Regions from separate parts of the Rhizobium indigoferae genome, predicted to be linked through region 2. Evidence: riboswitches for the same ligand, from Rfam matches in the RefSeq annotation. Region 2 holds a riboswitch; the other holds the start of a gene.
The links. A riboswitch is a leader RNA that binds a small molecule or an ion and turns the genes downstream of it on or off. The one in region 2 is predicted to bind S-adenosylmethionine.
Positions count from the first base shown of each region.

Region 1: another riboswitch for S-adenosylmethionine. It lies ahead of metA (homoserine O-acetyltransferase MetA); the one in region 2 lies ahead of U5G49_RS00970 (O-succinylhomoserine sulfhydrylase).

Region 1 is NZ_CP140635.1:4,314,883-4,322,305, reverse strand. It holds gene U5G49_RS21285 (ABC-F family ATP-binding cassette domain-containing protein) at 1-1,301, shown strand, start outside; gene U5G49_RS21280 (hypothetical protein) at 1,422-2,051, shown strand; gene U5G49_RS21275 (ABC transporter ATP-binding protein/permease) at 2,123-3,973, opposite strand; SAM riboswitch at 4,124-4,201, shown strand; gene metA (homoserine O-acetyltransferase MetA) at 4,248-5,171, shown strand; gene U5G49_RS21265 (aldose epimerase family protein) at 5,399-6,421, shown strand; gene U5G49_RS21260 (GntR family transcriptional regulator) at 6,584-7,357, shown strand; gene U5G49_RS21255 (SIS domain-containing protein) at 7,354-7,423, shown strand, end outside.
Region 2 is NZ_CP140635.1:183,818-191,240, reverse strand. It holds gene U5G49_RS00995 (methyl-accepting chemotaxis protein) at 1-1,904, shown strand, start outside; gene U5G49_RS00990 (VOC family protein) at 1,962-2,342, opposite strand; gene U5G49_RS00985 (hypothetical protein) at 2,765-3,043, shown strand; tRNA gene U5G49_RS00980 (tRNA-Gly) at 3,070-3,143, opposite strand; gene U5G49_RS00975 (2'-deoxycytidine 5'-triphosphate deaminase) at 3,201-4,295, opposite strand; SAM riboswitch at 4,369-4,447, shown strand; gene U5G49_RS00970 (O-succinylhomoserine sulfhydrylase) at 4,490-5,674, shown strand; gene apaG (Co2+/Mg2+ efflux protein ApaG) at 5,917-6,309, shown strand; gene U5G49_RS00960 (Hsp33 family molecular chaperone) at 6,519-7,423, opposite strand, start outside.

The sequences.
Region 1 (7,423 bases), 730 kb from region 2:
CGCACGACCGGCGTTTCCTCGAAAAGGTCTCGACGGCAACCGTTTGGCTCGACCGCGGCACCTCGCGCCGGCTCGACCGCGGCTTTGCGCATTTCGAAGCCTGGCGCGACCAGGTGCTGGAGGCCGAGGAACTGGAGCAGCACAAGCTCGGCAAGTCGATAGAGCGCGAGGAGCACTGGCTGCGCTATGGCGTCACGGCGCGGCGCAAGCGCAATATGCGCCGTCTCGGCGAGCTGCAGACGATGCGCTCGAACTATCGCGGCCACAAGGGACCGCAGGGCACGGTGCAGGCGACGGTTTCGGAGGCGCAGGAATCCGGCAAGCTGGTGATCGAGGCCGACAAGATCACCAAGAGCTTCGGCGAGCGGGCAATCGTCACGCCGTTTTCGATCCGCGTACATCGCGGCGACTGCATTGGTCTCGTGGGGCCGAACGGCGCCGGCAAGACGACGCTGCTGAAGATGCTGACCGGGCAGCTTTCGCCTGACAGCGGCACGGTGAAGCTCGGCACCAATCTGGAGATCGCGACGCTCGACCAGAAGCGTGAGGATCTCGACCCCGAGGACACGCTTGCCAATTATCTGACGGACGGGCGCGGCGAAAGCCTGCTCGTCAACGGCGAGCAGCGCCATGTCACCGGCTACATGAAGGAATTTCTATTCCAGCCGGAACAGGCGCGTACGCCGATCAGAAACCTCTCCGGCGGCGAACGCGCCCGGCTGATGCTGGCGCGCATCCTTTCGCGCCCGACGAATCTCTTGATCCTCGACGAGCCGACCAACGATCTCGATATCGAAACGCTCGATCTCCTGCAGGAGATTGTCGCAGGCTTTCCCGGCACCGTCATTCTCGTCAGCCACGACCGCGATTTCCTCGACCGCACCGTGACCTCGACGATCGCACCCGCCGTGCCGGATGCGCCTGATGGCCGCTGGATCGAATATGCCGGCGGCTACTCGGACATGCTTGTGCAACGCAAGGGCGCGCTCGAGGAGCGCAGAAAAGCCGAGAAGGCGGCGGAGAAGCCGAAGACGCCGGAGGCATCAGCGCCAGGCAGCTCGAAGGTCAAACTCTCCTTCAAGCAGAAATTCGCACTGGAAAACCTGCCGAAGGAAATGGCGAAGGCCGAAGCCGAAATCGCCAAGCGCGAACAGGTGATGGCAGATCCCAATCTTTTCACGCGCGATCCTGCCGCCTTCAACCGACTTGCCAGCGAGATGGAAAAACTGCGCGCCGGCCTGACAAAGATGGAAGAGGAGTGGCTGGAGCTCGAAATGCTGCGGGAAGAGCTGGAAGGCTGAGATTTTCTCGAGGCTGAAGGCTCACTTTTCCTTGATTCGTCAGTGTGTCGTCCTGCGGCATAAGGTGCCGTCCGGCAGCCGGGGATATTGCCGATCGCAATGGCGACAAGGAAAAGTCAGATGTCTCGCAAGCCCTATTCCGGAATTTTCACGGCGTTTGTCGCCGGTAGCCTCGTGACCCTTGCCCTGTCGCAAGCCGCACAGGCGCAGGATGCCCAGCGCATTCGTGTTCGCGGCGCCATCGAAAGCCTCAGCGGCGATACGCTCGTCGTCAAGACGCGCGAGGGTAGCGATGCGACGATCGCGCTGAAATCCGGCTGGAAGGTCGGCGGCATCAAGAAAGCCTCGGTCGAGGATATCAAGCCCGGCGATTTCGTCGGCGTCGCTTCACTTCCGAAGGGCACAGGCCCGGACGGGGCGATCGAGGTGCTGATCTTTCCGGCGTCGATGAAGGGAACCGGCGAGGGCAACCGTCCCTGGGATGCGCAGCCGAACAGCCAGATGACCAATGCGACCGTCAGCAACGCCGTCAAATCCGTGGACGGCCACACGATCACGCTGACCTATCAGGGCAAGGAAAAGACCATCGCGATTGCCGATGGCACGCCGATCGTGACGTTGGCGCCTGCGACCAAGGATGATCTGAAGCCCGGCGCGGGCGTCGTCGTCACCGGCGAAAAGGCGGCGGACGGCAGCATCTCGGCCAGCCAGATCGCCGTCGGCCTCAACGGCATCACGCCGCCGATGTGACCAGCGGCTCAAGTCCTTACCTTATGCAGGCCGTCATCCCAAAACAGCTCCACATTTTTGGGCCGCATGTATTAAAGCGCCGGCGCGGGCACGGCGGCAGCGCCCGCACTGGCGCTGGCGCCGGTCTGGGCGACAGCCGGCTCCTCGGAAATTGACGGCAGCGCCTGCAGATGCAGCACGCGCGGCTTCAGCGCCTCGAGATAGGCCTCGGAGCGGCCGATATAGATCATGCCGCTTTCGGGCATGGAGACGAGCAGGTTGGCCATTGTTTCCTGCAATTCCGGCTCCATGCCTTCCAGCACTTCGTCGAAGATGATCCAGCGCGGGCGCACGAGCAGGAGGCGGGCAAATCCGATCGCTTTCTGCTGGTCGCCGTCGAGCAGCTTGTCCCAGCGGGCGCGGGTATCGAGCCTTGCGATCAGCGAATGCAGGCCAACCTTGTCGAGGGCCGCCTCGACGGCGGCTTTCTCGTAGGCTTCGGGACGTTCGGGAAAGGCCAGCGCCTCGCGCAGCGTGCCGCCGGGAACATAGGCAACCTGCGGAACGAAGAGCATGTCGTCGATTGGCGGCAGGCCCATCGTCCCACTACCGCACGGCCAGAGGCCGGCCATCGCCTGGAACAGCAGCTTGCGGTTGACGCTGTGATCGCCGTTGATCATGATCCTTTCGCCGGCCTTGATCACGACATTGGTTTCACGCAGTCGGAAACCGCCGCATTCCTCGATATCTTCGCCAACCTTGGCGACGATCACCACATCCTTCAGCGTCAGCGTGTCGGGCGCGGCGTTTTCATAGGCGATGCTGTCCTTCAGGTCGAAGTCCTCGTCCATGTCGAGCAGCGCCTGGCGGAAATCGGTGACGCGCATCAGCGTGGCGCGCCACTCGGCGATCGGGCCGAAATTGGAGACATACCAGCGCAGCGCCGTGTTGACCTGGTTGAAGGCGCCGACCGACATCATCAGCTGGCCGAGGGTGAGGCCGCCGGAGAAATAAGCGGGGGCGGCAACGATGATCGGGATGACGATTACCAGCCAGCCGTAGCCGGCCGAAACCCAGGTGAGATTGGTATTGGCCATGGCGAGCCGCTTGACGACTGTCAGTACCGAGCTGATGTCGGTGTTGATACGTCGGCGCTCGTTCTCCTCGCCGCGGGCAACGGTGATCGCCGGCATGTTCTCATTGGCATGCATCAGCGTGAAGCGAAGCTCGGCTTCTTTCGAAAAACGGTCGGCATTGAGCTTGACCAGCTTGCGGCCGACGACCTGGCTCAGCACCGAGGCGGAAGCGGCATAGAAAATCGCCGCCCAGACCATGTAGCCCGGAATGGAGAAGCTGTGGCCGCTGATGCGGAAGATGAAGCCGCTCGAAAGCTCCCAGAGCACGCCGATGAAGCTCACCAGGAGGATGGTCGACTGCAGCAGGCCGAGAACGAGCCCTGTCGTGCTTTCGGCAAGGTTGCGGGAATCCTCGTGCAGACGCTGGTCCGGATTGACGCCGATCAGGCCGCTGGAGGCAAGCCGCAGCGCCCGCTTGCGCTTCAGCCACTGGTCGACGAGATCGCGTGACAGGCCTTCGCGCATATAGAGCGCGGTCATCTGGTTCAGCCAGGCCTGCAGCACGTTGAGCAGCAGCAGCGTGCCGGCGATCATCGCGAAGATTTCGAGTTGGTGGAAGAATTCGCCGAGGTCGCGGCGCTCCAGCGAGTCATAGAAGGGCGCATTCCACTCGTTCAATATGACCTGGCCGTAGGACGTCGCCAGGATAACGAGGATCAGCACGGTCGCCAGAAACAGCACCCTGCCACGCACTTCCGAATTCCAGAATGCTGAGAACATGACGCCGAGGCGATATGTCAGGCTGAAATCATACCCTACCCTATCCTGCCTCCGGATGCCCGGCCTCCCCTCAATCTTATCTGCCATTACGCTTTTCCAAATCGCCCATGCCCTATAAATAACATGGTGGCGTTACGGGTCCATCAACAGATTCTATCATTCATTAAACTGTGATGATGCGGCAGAGGTCACTTGACTGCAGTCGACAGTTGATTCGCGACCCGACTGGGTCTAATTAAAGCGCTCCGTGGTGATTTGGCCGGCCGGCTTGCAGCCACGTTAAAAAAATCGCTAAAGGGCCGCGTGCGGACCGGTAGCGATTTTTTCGCCGCCGGTTTTTGTTTTTGATCGAGTGACCGCAATGCCCATCAAGATCCCCGATACGCTGCCCGCCTTCGAAACCCTGGTTCAGGAAGGTGTGCGGGTGATGACCGAGACGTTGGCGATCCGTCAGGATATCCGACCGTTGCAGATCGGGCTGCTCAACCTCATGCCGAACAAGATCAAGACCGAATTGCAGATGGCGCGTCTCGTCGGCGCCTCGCCGCTGCAGGTGGAACTGTCGCTCATCCGTATCGGCGGCCACAAGGCGAAGAATACGTCAGAAGATCATCTGCTTGCCTTCTACCAGACCTGGGAGGAGGTAAAACACCGCAAGTTCGACGGCTTCATCATCACCGGGGCGCCGATCGAGCTCTTGCCCTATGAGGACGTCACCTATTGGGCGGAGATGCAGCAGATTCTCGACTGGACGGAAACGAATGTCCATTCGACGATGAACGTCTGCTGGGGCGCGATGGCGGCGATCTATCATTTCCACGGCGTTCCGAAATACGAGCTCAAAGAGAAGGCCTTCGGGGTTTACCGCCACCGCAACCTGAAGCCTTCGTCCATCTATCTCAACGGCTTTTCCGACAATTTCGAAGTGCCGGTGTCGCGCTGGACCGAAGTGCGCCGCGCCGATATCGAGAAGTCCGAAAACCTGGAGATCCTGATGGAATCACCCGAGATGGGCGTGTGTCTCGTGCACGAGCAGAAGGGACGGCGGCTCTACATGTTCAACCATGTCGAATATGATTCCACCTCGCTTTCCGACGAGTATTTTCGCGACGTCGATGCCGGCGTGCCGATCAAGATGCCGCACAATTACTTCCCGCATAACGATCCGGCGCTTGCGCCACAGAACCGCTGGCGCAGCCATGCGCATCTCCTGTTCGGCAACTGGATCAACGAAATCTACCAGACGACGCCCTTTGATGTGGAAGAGATCGGCACGGACCTCTGACCGTTGCCGATCGCGCCTCGAGCCGATGCCGCCGCCTCACTGCTGCGGCATTTTCTTTCCGATCCGCCGGTTGCGGATTGAAGCAAATGCGGGCAGGTTCCTGTCCCGAACCCTACCACACCGCGCGTCTTCATCGGACGTGCAATGCACAGTTTGAATCGCTGCAAATTCCTCAAATCGATTCCGAATTGAGGAATTCGCAGCAGAGATAGAATGGACGGTCGATCATGTCGGATAAGTTGGAGCGGGACGTTTTCGGGCAGACGAAGGCGGGCGAAACCGTCTATCGCGTCGTGATCAAGGGCGGTGGGCTGACGGCCAAGATCATAAGCTGGGGCGCAGTCATCCAGGATTTGCGCCTCGAGGGACATGACGCGCCGCTGCAGCTCGGCTTCGACGATTTCCACAGCTACCCCCTCTATTCATCCTATTTCGGCGCGACACCCGGCCGCTGCGCCAACCGCGTCGGCGGCGGCAGGTTTACGCTTGACGACAAGGACTATCAGCTCGAACTGAATGAAAACGGCGTGACGCATCTGCATGGCGGCAGCGACAATATCGCCAAACGCAACTGGACGATCGTCGAGCATGACGTCGACCGCGTGGTGCTGAAGATCGTCGATCCCGATGGCCGCGCCGGCTATCCCGGCAATTGCACCATCCAGGCGACTTTCTGGGTGCATGGCAACGGTGAACTGTCGATCACCTACGAATCGACCAGCGACCAGCCGACGCTCGCCAATGTCTGCCAGCACGCCTATTTCAATCTCGACGGTCGCGACGATGCGCTTGGCCACGATATCATGATTGCCGCCGATCATTATCTGCCGACCGATGAGAAGCAGGTGCCAACCGGCGAGATCCGTTCCGTCGAGGGCACCGAATTCGATTTCCGCGAGATGGCGCCGATGAAGCGTTTCGTCGACAGCGAACAGGTGTTCTACGACCATAATTTCTGCCTGTCCGCCGAGCGCACCGCCAAACGAACCGTCGCGCTCGCCCGCAGCCTTTATTCCGGTGTGTCGCTGGAAGTGCGCAGCACCGAGCCAGGCGTACAGTTCTATGCCGGCTTCAAGCTCGATACCGGGGCTCCCGGCATCGGCGGGCGCAAATACGGTCCATTCGCCGGCTTCTGCCTGGAGACGCAGGTCTGGCCGGATGCCATCAATCACCAAGGTTTTCCGAATGCGGTTCTGCGCCCCGGCGAAGTGCTGCGCCAGGAGACGGATTATATCTTCACCAAGAACTGAGCGTCCTCCAGCGCCGCGCGTTTCTAACGCGGGGCGCTGTCGACGCACGGTTGTCAGATTTGGTCGCTATGAAACCCTCGCCGGCCCGCCGGCGAGGGTTTTTTCTTTCGGCACTCGATTCTGTCTTGCTGATTGGTCCTATATAGGTTCTATTGTGCGCCCATGGATAGAACCAGTCTGATAGCGGAATTGAATAGCCGCGGCCTGCGTGACGAGGCATTGACCGGGCCGCTCTACAAGCGGCTGGCGCAGACGCTGACCGGCCTCATTCAGGAAGGCCTGCTGAAGCCCGGCACCGCACTCCCGGGCGAGCGCGACCTTGCCGAAGCTCTGAAGCTCGGCCGAGTGACCGTGCGCACCGCCTATCGTGATCTGATGGCGTCCGGCGCATTGGAATCGCGCCACGGAAGCGGTACTTTCGTGTCGAGCAGAGTGGAGCGCATGGAACAGTCGCTCTGGCGGCTTTCCTCCTTCTCCGCCGACATGCGTTCACGCGGGCGTCTGCCGGCCGCACGGATATTGTCGCGGGCGGTCAATACGCCGTCGCCGGAGGAATCCTTCCTGCTCGGCCTCGGCGGCGACGAGCCGGTGCTGAGACTCGACCGCTTGCGCCTTGCCGACGGCCTGCCGCTGGCGATTGAACGCGCCGTGGTGCCGATCAAGTTCCTCGGGCACGATGCCGGCGGCGAGGGATCGCTCTACGATGCGCTGACGGCCAGCGGCCACAGGCCCGTGCGCGCGCTGCAGCGGCTGACGGCGGTCACGCTCGACCCGTCCTCCGCCGCAATCCTGAACGTCAAATCAGGCGCGCCGGCGCTCCTGATCGAACGTGTCTCGCGCCTGGAAGACCAGCGCGTCGTCGAATACACCCGCTCGCATTATCGCGGCGATGCCTATGATTTCGTAGCCGAATTGAGAATCGGAGATGACCTATGAATGACAACCAGTCACTGATGCTGCAAGAAGCCGGCCAATCGCCAGAGGTGGTGGCTACGCTTCTCG
Region 2 (7,423 bases):
CCGAATTCCGCCGCGCGGATGCGGCCTACAGCGCCTTCATCGATCATGAAGCGCAGGCCTCGATGCTGAGCGCGCGCGCCAGCGCATCGGCGGTGGCCTCGGTGCTGCAGGTCACCTTGCTTGCCGACATGAAGCCCGATACGCCGGCATTCCAGACGGCGCTCGCCACACCGAGCAAGCTGCCGCAGGCGCGTGACCGCATGAAGCAGGCACTGGCGCTGGTGCCGAGCCGCAAACCGGCGATCGATGAAATCCAGGCCGGAATCGATGAGATCGAAACCCTGGCGAACAAGATCACCGAACAGAGCAAAGCCAAGGACAGCGCCGGCGCGCTTTCGAATGTTGCCCTGATCAACGCCAAGCTCAATGCGCTGACGCCGAAGATGATCGCCAACAATGATGCGATGATGACGATGCTCAACGATGGCGGCGACGCGCTCTCGGCTTCCGTCAACGGGCGGATCGTCTTCTGTTTCGTGCTGATCGGCATCGCGGTTCTCGCCGCCGTCGGCTTCAGCGTTTTCGTCGCGCAGATAGGCATCGCCGGCCCGATGGCACAGCTGCGCCAGCGCATGACGCGGCTTGCCGAGGGTGACACAACAAGCGATGTCAGCGGCCTCGACCGCGGCGACGAAGTCGGACAGATGGCAAAGGCCGTTTTGGTCTTCCGTGACAATGCGATCGAGCGGGCCCAAATCCAGGCACGCGCCGAAGCCGACCGCAACGTCAGCGACAGCGAGCGCCGCGAACGCGAAGCGTTGAAAGTCCGCGAAGCATCCGAACTGGAACGCGCCGTCGCCGCACTCGGCGACGGCCTGCGCCGCCTTGCCGCCGGCGATCTCGCCTCGCATATCGACGAGCCCTTCGTCGCGCATCTCGATGCGCTGCGCGAGGATTTCAACAACTCGATCGAGAAACTCAACGAAACCCTGCATACGGTCGGCGCCAATGCCCGGGCGATCGGCGCCGGCGCCAATGAAATCCGCTCTTCCGCAGACCAGCTTTCGCAGCGGACCGAACAGCAATCTGCCTCCGTCGAAGAAACGGCAGCGGCGCTGGAGCAGATCACGACGACGGTGCGCGACGCCGCCAAGCGGACCGAGGAAGCGAGCCAGCTCGTCGCCCGCACCCGCCTCGGCGCCGAGAAATCGGGCGAGATCGTCCGCAAGGCGGTCTCCGCCATGCAGCAGATCGAGAAGTCCTCGGGCGAAATCTCCAACATCATCGGCGTCATCGACGACATCGCCTTCCAGACCAATCTTTTGGCTCTGAATGCCGGCGTCGAAGCGGCGCGTGCCGGTGAAGCCGGCAAGGGTTTTGCCGTCGTCGCCCAGGAAGTGCGCGAGCTCGCCCAGCGCTCGGCCAAGGCGGCCAAGGAGATCAAGGCGCTGATCAGCACCTCCGGCACACATGTGCAGACCGGCGTCTCGCTGGTCGGCGAAACCGGCAAGGCGCTCGACGCGATCGTCACCGAGGTGCAGGAGATCAACCAGCACGTCCACGCGATCGCCGAAGCCTCCCGCGAACAGTCGATCGGCCTGCAGGAGATCAACACGGCCGTCAATTCCATGGACCAGGGCACGCAGCAGAATGCGGCGATGGTCGAGGAATCCACTGCCGCCAGCCACAACCTCGCCACCGAAGCGGCGGCGCTCAACAATCTGCTTGGCCAATTCAGGCTGACCGGCACCGGAGGCTTCACCGCCAGCGCGCCTATCGCCACAGCAGCACCACGCGCGCCCGCCCGCCCGGCAGCAAGGGCAGCCCCGATCCGCGTCGCTAGGGAAGGTACCGCCCGCCCGGCCGCCTCGCCGGCCCGCGCGCTCGGCCAGAAGATCGCCAACGCCTTCGGCGCCGGCGGCAGCACGTCGCCGAGCCAGGATCCCGACTGGACGGAATTCTGAGCCGGTCAAAACAGGCATTGGCAAGGGCGGCTGCGGCCGCCCTTGCTATTTGGGGACCTAACCCTGCCGCCAGCCGATCTCGACCAGGATGTTTCCGGGCGCCGTGCAATAAAACAGCCAGCCGCCGCGCATGCCGGCCGGCGGGCCGGACAGCGCAGCACCGGCAGCCGCAAGCCCGGCATGGACCGCATCGACATCCGCCCTTTCGGGCAAAATGAAGCCGATGTGATAGGTCTGGCGCCCGATCTCCACCTGATCGGCGGTGCCGAACTTGGCGATGGCGTGGCTGAGGACAATTTCGAGGCCGGCATCGTCTTCCAGGATCGCGAGGCCGTACTGGCCGCGCATATCCTTAAGTCTCAGGCCGAAATGACGGATGAAGAAATCCGCCGTGGCAGCAATATCGGGAACGTGGAAATCGAGATGGTTCAGGCGCATGACAGTCTCCGTTCGAAAAAAATCCCGGGACTGCCTTTTTGCCGTCTCCGCACGCCGCCGGGATCCCGCATCTTCATGCGGATCACGTCGCGGGTTCTCGTGCCATGGCACGGAGCAGAGCTTCCCCAGAGCGCTTAACACTCCAACGGAAGGGACCGGGCTTACCTCAACCGATCCTGCCTTTTTCGACGGTGCCGATCTAGCAGACGGCACCGGTTTCGGCAATGGATGCGTCGGTGCACCACTGGTGGAACGGGATTGTCACCCTAATATCAAGAGGTGGAGGTGGCGTCCGGCCGCTCGATCACGACGTCCCCGGCGACGCTTCCCGAAGGGTTGAAGAGCGGCATGGGCATTCGTGTCGTGAACTCTCTCCGGCAAGGCGTAGAGTGATACTATTCACGGCATTGGGAGGGATGGACATGAAACCTGCAATCATCGGCCTCATCGGCACGCTCGTTCTCGCCGGATGCAGCACCGTCACCTATGGCGGCCCCGGCCTCGAACCCATACCGGGAAGCATCACCTATAGTGGCCAACCGCGCACCAAGCTCACCAAATCACCGGTTGGTTCCGCCTTTCCGCATGATTTCATTGACCAGTACGGCCAGCAGGTGGAGGAAACCTACATCATCCAGCCCGACAGAAGCCTGATGATCGCGCATCGTCGGTACAAGCCGATCCGGTTTTTCGGGGATTAGGCGCATCAGGTATAGTTTGCGGGAGCTGGAGCGGGTGAAGGGAATCGAACCCTCGTATTCAGCTTGGGAAGCTGCTGCTCTACCATTGAGCTACACCCGCGTTGATGCGAGATTTCCAACAGATGGGGGCCGCTGTCAAGTCGCGGCCCCGGGAAGGTCAGATGCGGAAGTGCTTCGAGAGCTTGAGGCCCTGGGCCTGGTAGTTCGAGCCGAGACCCGAGCCATAGAGGCTTGCGGGCTTTTCCTGCATGTGCTCGTAGACGAGGCGGCCGACGATCTGGCCGTCTTCGAGGATGAAGGGCACCTCGTGGCTGCGCACTTCGAGCACGGCGCGGCTGCCGCGGCCGCCGGCCGGAGCATGGCCGAAGCCCGGATCGAAGAAGCCGGCATAATGGACGCGGAATTCGCCGACCAGCGGATCGAAGGGGGTCATCTCGGCTGCATAATCCGGCGGCACGTGCACGGCCTCGCGCGAGACGAGGATATAGAACTCGTCCGGATCGAGGATCAGCTCGTTGCGGCCGCGGCTATAGAGCGGTTCCCAGAAATCATAGATGTCGTGCTGGGCCTTCTTGTCGACATCGACGACGGCGGTGTGATGTTTGCCGCGATAGCCGATCAGGCCTTCCTTGTCTCCGGCGAGGTCGATCGACAGCGCGATGCCGCCGCCGGAAACGTTGGGCAGCTTGCTGGCGACCAGCGTCTCGCTTTCATGCAGCTTCAATAGTTCCGGCTCGCCGAGCAGGGCCTGGCCGACGCGAAAACGGATCTGCGACAGGCGCGAGCCACGGCGCACGACGATCGGGAAGGTGCGCGGGCTGATTTCGAGATAGAGCGGGCCGGAATAGCCTGATGGAATCTTGTCGAACTCCTGAGCGTAATCGGTGATGACGCGGGTGAAGATATCGAGGCGCCCGGTCGAGCTCTTCGGATTGGCCGAGGCCGACATGTCGGCCGGCAGCGCTAAGCTCTCCATCAGCGGCACGATGTAGACGCAGCCAGTTTCGAGCACCGCCCCCTCGGAGAGGTCGATCACATGCAGGCTCAGCCGGTCGAGCTTGTCGGACACCAGATGCGAGGGGCCGGGCATGAAGCTGGCGCGCACGCGGAACGCCTTGGCGCCCAAGCGCAGGTCGAGGCTTGCCGGCTGGATCTGGTCGCGGTCCAGCTCCCGTTCGGAGATCAGACGCTCCGTTTCGAACAGCGCGGAGATCGCGCGATCCGCCAGAATTCCCGTTTCACGAGCCATCATGCCTCATCCATCATTTGCCGCCGACAAAACCAAACTCGGGGAATTGACGCAAGCAGCTAACAGCAGTATTGCAGAATTATCCCGTGGTGATTTGGCCGGTCGGCTTGCAGCCACGTTAAACAAGTGGCTAAAAAGACCGGGTTGAAACCGGTCTGCTTTTGCGACCGGTTTTTTTGTTATGTGAAGGTGATGGCATGAGCAAGACCTGGCGCCCGGCAACCCAACTCGTCCACGGTGGCACGCTGCGTTCGCAATATGGCGAGACGTCCGAGGCAATCTATCTCACGCAAGGCTTCGTCTACGAGACGTCGGAGGCGGCCGAAGCCCGCTTCAAGGGCGAGACGGAGGGCTTCATTTACGCCCGCTACGGCAGCCCGACCAACGACATGTTCGAAAAGCGCATGTGCATGCTCGAAGGCGCCGAAGACGCCCGCGCCACCGCTTCCGGCATGGCCGCCGTCACCGCGGCGATCCTCTGCCAGCTGAAATCAGGCGATCATATCGTCGCTGCACGTGCCCTGTTCGGTTCCTGCCGCTGGGTCGTCGAGACGCTGGCGCCGAAATACGGCATCGACTGCACGCTGATCGACGGCCGGGATCTTGCGAACTGGGAAAAGGCGATCACGGAGAAGACCAAGGTGTTCTTCCTGGAAAGCCCAACCAACCCGACGCTCGAGGTGATCGATATCGCAGGCGTCGCCAAGCTCGCCAATCAGATCGGCGCCAAGGTCGTCGTCGACAACGTCTTTGCGACACCGCTCTTCCAGAAGCCGCTGGAGCTCGGCGCCCATATCGTCGTCTATTCCGCCACCAAACATATTGACGGCCAGGGCCGCTGCCTCGGCGGCGTCGTGCTCTCCGACAAAGAATGGATCGACGAGAACCTGCACGACTATTTCCGCCATACCGGCCCGGCCATGTCGCCGTTCAACGCCTGGACTTTGCTGAAGGGCATCGAGACGCTGCCGCTGCGCGTGCGCCAGCAGACCGAGAATGCGGCGAAGATCGCCGATTTCCTGGCCGAGCAAGGCAAGGTCGCCAAGGTGATCTATCCCGGCCGCAAGGACCATCCGCAGGCCGATATCATCGCCAAGCAGATGACCGGCGGCTCGACGCTGGTCGCCTTCGAGCTGAAGGGCGGCAAGGATGCGGCCTTCGCGCTGCAGAACGCGCTTGAGATCGTCAAAATCTCCAACAATCTCGGCGACAGCAAGAGCCTGATCACCCATCCGGCGACGACGACGCACAAGAACCTGACGGAAGAGGCGCGCGCCGAACTCGGCATCTCGCCTGGTACGGTCCGCCTTTCGGCCGGCATCGAGGATACCGACGACCTGATCGAGGATTTCGCGCGGGCGCTTGCCAAGGTTTCGGCCTGATCTAGCAGAAAGGCGGCCGGACCTCATTTGGGGGTTCGGCCGTGCCGGACCTCACAAGGTGAGGCCGGGGGAACAAGATTGCCCGCCGCGGCGTTCCGAAACGGAATTAACACTGACAATTAGGCTTAACGATCGAAAACCCTTCGGATCACAGCCGTTTCAGCGATGATAATTGTTCCGTTTCTTGACGGACAGGGCCTCTTATAAGATACGGGTAACATATCTTGACTAAGGTGCAAGGCATGTATCGCGCCCTCACAAGAGACATCGAAGTTGTAGTCGAACCGTTCTATCTGGAGGAGCAATCCGATCCGGACGACGATCGTTATGTCTGGGGTTACCGGATTGTTATCAGCAACAATTCCGGCATCGCCGTTCGCCTGGTCAACCGTTACTGGAACATCACCGACCAGAACGGACAGGTGGACGAGGTCACCGGTCCCGGCGTCGTCGGCGAGCAGCCGCGGCTCAGCCCCGGCGACACCTACGAATACTCCTCCGGCTGCCCGCTCGACACGCCCTCCGGGCTGATGTTCGGCCATTACCAGATGGAAACGGATGAAGGCGAGATGTTCGATGTCGACATCCCCGCCTTCTCGCTGGATTCCCCCGGGCTGCTGCGCGTGCTCAACTGACGTGTGACGCCATAGGCCGTACACCTCTGCCCAAGAGATCGCCGACACTGGCCCCTCATCCGGCTGCCGCCACCTTCTCCCCGTAAACGGGGCGAAGGGACCATGCCGCGACCTCTCCGTTCCTCACCCAACTCTCGCAGGGCACGTCCCCTCGCCCCGTTTACGGGGAGAGGGTTAGGGTGAGGGGCAGCCGTCAATGCGAACCGAGCCTACTCCGCCGGCTGAAGCTCGGCCGGCTCGAAGCGGTAGGTGGTCGAGCAGAATTCGCAGGTGACGGCGATCTCGCCATCTTCCTGGCTGGCTTCTATCTCCTCGGCCGAAAAGCCCTTCAGCACGCCTTTGATCTTGTCGCGCGAGCAGCTGCAGCGGTCGAAGACGGCGCGCGGTTCATAGACGCGCACGCCGCGCTCGTGGAACAGGCGAAACAGCAGCCGTTCGGTACCGACAAGCGGGTCGGTGAGTTCATCGGCGTCGATGGTCTCGACTAGCGAACGGGCTTCGACCCAGGCATCGTCCTCGCCATGCGGGCGGTTGCCGGTGTCGCCGTCGCCGCCGTGGAGATCCGGCTGGCGCATGCGCTCCGGCGCTTCCGGCAGGAACTGGGCGACGAGGCCGCCTGCCCGCCAGCGATGGCGCGGCTTGCCCGCATCGTCACGATCGAAGAGTTCAGCGGCGGCAAGGCGGACGCGCGTCGGGATCTGCTCCGACTGGCGGAAATAGACGCCGGCAATTTCTTCCAGCGTGGTACCGTCGAGCGCGACGATGCCCTGGTAAGGCTGGCTGAACTTGCCCTGGTCGATGGTGAAGGCGAGCACGCCCTTGCCAAGCAGTTGCTCCGGCTCGGTTTCACCAGACTCGATGGCCTTATTGAGCAGCGCCTGATCGAAACGGGCATAGGCGCGGACATTTTCCGGCGTCGAGAAATCGGCGACGAGGAGATCGACCGGGCCATCGCCCTTGGTCTGCACCGTGAACTTGCCGTCGAACTTCAGCGAGGTGCCGAGCAGCACCGTCAGCACGACGACTTCGGCAAGCAGCCGGGCAACAGGTGCGGGATAATGATGGCGCTCGAGGATCGCATCGAGCATCGGGCCGAGCTGGACGGCGCGACCGC